One region of the Alkalimonas cellulosilytica genome, then DNA from elsewhere that is predicted to be linked to it. Evidence: riboswitches for the same ligand, from Rfam matches in the RefSeq annotation. Region 1 holds a riboswitch; the other holds the start of a gene.

Region 1 (2,200 bases):
TCTGCCTTGCCATCATTATCTTGGCGTTCAAAGCTGACAAAAGGGGTATAACTGTTGATGCGGTAACCTGCTGACAGGTAATAACCATTTTGGGTTGGGATCACAGTATCTTTCACCCGGGCTCGCACAACTTCACCACTAAGTACCACACTGCCATTGTCGTAACCCAAAGCCAGGCCCATAAAGACGCTGTTAGCATCCTCGATACGAATTTGGCTGGCCGTATCGGCAAAGCCAGATTGTACCAGCAAGTTTAACAAACCGGACAGTTCACCATCCTGATCTACCATGGTCAGCTTACCGGTTAAATAAGCCAGTCGGGCAGTAAAGTTACCTTGTGTCAGTTCCCAGGTTGCACCGGCAACGCGTTCAATATCAATATCAGCAGGAGCCGGGGTGATGTTCGTAGTCCCGCTGTAGTTACCCAGAATCAGCTGCAAGGTTGAGTCTACTTCACCCAGCTGGCCGAAACGTACCAGTGAAACACCTTCCAGATTGTTAAAGTCGAGGTTATAGACAGATCTTGGCACCCGGGCCCAATCATAGGCATAGCCCACATCCATAAAATCGGAGTAACGGTAGAACGGGGTGCGCAAGCGGCCAGCATTGATACGGGTCTGATGGTTCAGTTCGTAGGTTAAATAAGCCCACTCAAATTCTGCTTTGAAATCATTGGCACCACGTCCCATCAACTGAGCTGTGACGGATAAACGCTCGCCTAAGTCGGCTTGAGCTTGTAGGGCAAACAGTGATTCGTTTTTAAAATCAACTTCGTTATCGAAGCCATAGAGGCTATCAGAGCTGGATAGGGTACTGCCTGCCTGAATGGAGGCAAAGCCATTGAAGCGAATTTCTGCTTGTGCTGCTGTGGCAGAAAGTGCCAGTAACATACCCAGACTGAGTGGTTTGATTTTTGATACCATAATGAGTGAACCTCGGTAGTTGAGTACAAAACGATGCTTCGGCAATTCAGCCAACAAAAAAAGTATAGTCCATCATGGCAAGGAGATGCGAAGTGCAGTCTGGCGACCATAAGAACCAGGTTCCGTTAGGCCCATGACTTTGCGTGTACAGCTTTTCAGCTGACTTGCCAGGAGGAGGCGCGGATTGTACAGATAGTGAACAGTCCTGTAAAGGGCTAGACGGGAAAATAAATGGGCAACCTCAGGTGTACCCATTTTTATTGATTATCAAGGTGTCAGTTTTGTGACTGCATCCCCAACCTGAACATTGCTGAGCAAGCGCTCACCAATGCTTTCGGCAATAGCCCAATCAAAGCCTAGCTCGGTAATACGGACGGTTAACGGGCTGACGCGAAAGCGGGTGTCATCGCCCTGGATACCTTGCTGACGATATAAGATAGTCAGTTCATCACCACGACTAAGCCCGACGTTCTGGCCACTTTGTAACTGGATCCTGTTATTGCCCACTTCGGTGATGGCAGCAATAAAGGGCTCGCAGCGCAAAGCATCTTCAATATCAATGACGGCTGCATCCAACACCCGGCTGATGGCTTCGCCGTAACTGGTGAGCCAGAAGCGGTGATCGAGTGGGGTGATGCTGGTGCGTTTTCGATAATCCCAGCGAGCCTGGGTTCGGTATTCCTGCTGAAATAACATCTTGCCAGTGCTTAGCTGTTGCAGTTGCAGCCGCATATGGAAAAAACGCTCGCGCCGGGCATCCGACCAGAATCGCAGGTTCATATCGGTGCGCTCGCCTAAAGAAATATCTTCAATGATGGCTGTGACCAGATAATCCGAGTTGGTCTGTTGCAGTAAACTACTGCGCTCACGGGTGGACAAGGGACGGCTAAGATCAGGGTGGTCCAGCCAAGCGGGTACTGAGCTGCTGGATAATCCCTGCAGCTGTTGAAAAACCTTTCTGGCAGTGACTTCACCAATACTTTGCAGCTCACCAATCACACTTTGTTGAGGATGGCGCAGTGGAAAAGGACTGACCAACAGTGGTTTTTTGTAGCTCGCTCCCAGGCACTGCGCATGCTGAGGAAAAATATCTGCCCGAATAGTCACTTCCAGGGTGCGGCCAATACGTTGCTCGCGGACCAGCTCAATTTGGCGCACTTCGGCCTGACTTTGCCATTGCATGGAGCTCTCTGTCAGTAAACCATTGGTAACTTGTTGTACACTGCTGATAGAAGCGCCTGCATAGAGCAGCGCACGACGCACCGCATCTTCGGTGG
Region 2 (2,200 bases), on a different contig from region 1:
GATGCACGATCCGACGCAGATTGAACATGCTGATGTGGTATTGATGGAAAGTACCTATGGCGATCGTAATCATCAGGATGTGGAGCACACTGTCGCCGAGTTTGCGGCAGCGCTCGATGCGGCCTACGAGGCCGGCGGCAATGTCTATATCCCAGCCTTTGCGCTTGGTCGCTCACAGGAGATTTTGTACTACCTGGGCGTGTTGTACCATCAGGGCAAACTCAAACAAAAAGTTGTGTTTTTGGACAGTCCGATGGCCATTAGCATTACCGAGATCTACGACCGCTTTTTTCATAGCATGGATCCGGATGATACCAGGATTTTGAAGCAGCAGAATGTGCGCGATCTGGCGTCGTTTCTACCGATCCTGAAGCTATCGGAAACGGTCGAAGACTCTATGGCCATCAACCGCTTTAAACAAGGCGCCATCATCATTGCCGGCAGTGGTATGTGTAATGGTGGCCGTATTGTGCATCACTTTAAGCACAACTTATGGAAAAACTCCAATCATTTGATTTTTGTTGGCTTTCAGGCGCAAGGTACTTTGGGGCGACGCTTAGTTGACGGCGAGCAACGTATTAAGCTGTTCGGCCAGGATATTGTGGTCAAAGCCAAAGTTCATACCATAGGAGGTTTTTCCGCCCATGCCGGGCAAAGTGAGTTATTGCAGTGGGCGAAGGCCATTGGCGGGCAGCCAAAATTCTGGTTAGTGCATGGCGAAAGCAAAGCGCAACAGGTGCTGCAGCAAGAAATGACGGCGCTTGGTTTGGCTGTGGATATTGCTGCTCAGGGACAGCAGATCAGTCTTTGACTGAAAACGTCAGGCTGTCCGGTTTAAACGATGAAATTTTTATGACGCTATTGCTATAGTCGTTTGAGTTGGTTAATATGTGCGCACTTCGAAAGGCAAGACATCCGAAAGGGTGATCACGCAAAGCTTCAGATCTAACGGAAACAATGTTTCCCATGATAGCTGGGCTGCCATTAAGTGTCGTCCTGACCTTAATGTGAACTGCAACAGCAGTCGTCATATCGACCTTTCGCAAGCACAAGCTAATCACCATTCAAAGACGAATGGATTCTGACTAATTTACGGTTTTTGGAGCCAGAAAATGAAATTGAAATTTGTAGCTTTAGCGTCTGTACTTGCAGCCACTGGTGTGTTCAGCTCACAGGCTCAGGCCGATCAACAGCTTGCTGTGTCTATCTGCTCGTATGTTGCAGCGGATAGCCGTAATGATTTACGTAAAACCTTAAGTGATCACCGTTTGCGTCTGCGCAACGTGTACGATGGTATCCTGTGTGATGGTCTGCCACTGGTACGTCATGCCATTCGCCACAATGCCAATGATACTGCTGACTTTATCATCCGTCAGTTGCCAGGCAGCCAGGTAGCTTCTTCTGGTGATATTGAGTGGGCTGAAAGCAATGGTTTTTCTGGCTCGCCGGTCATTGAAGCCATTCGCGCTCGCGCCAATAGCTAATTGTTGTACACCCTCCCTGTTTTTTTAAGGCGCCGGTTTGGCGCCTTTTTTTGTGTGTTAGTTTAAGCTTCTACTTGGGTTGGCTGGATGTCCTCACTGGGGTAACAACCCAGCACTTTAATAAATTTGGTGATGCGGTTTAGCTCTTCCAGCGCTCGGGTCATAGCGTAGTCGTTGGCATTGGCCAGCACATCCACATAAAACATTTCTTCCCACGGGTTGCCAGGTATAGGACGGGACTCTAATTTTGCCATGCTGATACCATGACGTTTTAGCACGGTTAAGGCATCGACCAAAGCCCCAGGCTGCTGGCCGGTAAACATGATAAAGGTGGTTTTAGCGGGTATGGCTTTTGCTACGGACACTGCTTTGCGGGCAACCACGATAAAGCGGCTGACGTTGTCTTTTTGGTTGGCAAGTTCGCGCGCCAGTACCTCCAGGCCATAAATTTTACCGCCGGCTTCACCGCCAATAGCAACCATGGTTGGATCCTGCTTTTGCTGAACACGCTGAAAGGCATCGGACGAGCTGTCGCAATACTCAACCTTAATATTGGTCAGACCCAACAAAAACTGGCTGCACTGGGCAATGACCTGAGGGTGGGCGCAGATCTGGCGGATTTGATTCAGCGGAGCTCCCGGCAAGCCAAGCACGCAATGATCTATCGGATGGGTCAGTTCGCCGACAATGGATAAGCGGGTGTGCTGCAGCAAATC

The links. Region 1 has a riboswitch for cyclic di-GMP ahead of QWY20_RS16550 (porin). Riboswitches for the same ligand answer to the same signal wherever they lie in the genome.
Region 2: it holds a riboswitch for cyclic di-GMP, as region 1 does, so the genes downstream of both, QWY20_RS09940 (DUF3718 domain-containing protein) here and QWY20_RS16550 (porin) in region 1, are expected to answer to the same signal.

Annotation. Positions count from the first base shown of each region.
Region 1 is NZ_JAUHLI010000021.1:15,337-17,536, reverse strand. It holds gene QWY20_RS16550 (porin) at 1-923, opposite strand, end outside; cyclic di-GMP riboswitch class I at 1,014-1,102, opposite strand; gene QWY20_RS16545 (flagellar assembly protein T N-terminal domain-containing protein) at 1,191-2,200, opposite strand, start outside.
Region 2 is NZ_JAUHLI010000008.1:207,623-209,822, reverse strand. It holds gene QWY20_RS09945 (MBL fold metallo-hydrolase) at 1-811, shown strand, start outside; cyclic di-GMP riboswitch class I at 896-986, shown strand; gene QWY20_RS09940 (DUF3718 domain-containing protein) at 1,113-1,484, shown strand; gene QWY20_RS09935 (chorismate mutase) at 1,547-2,200, opposite strand, start outside.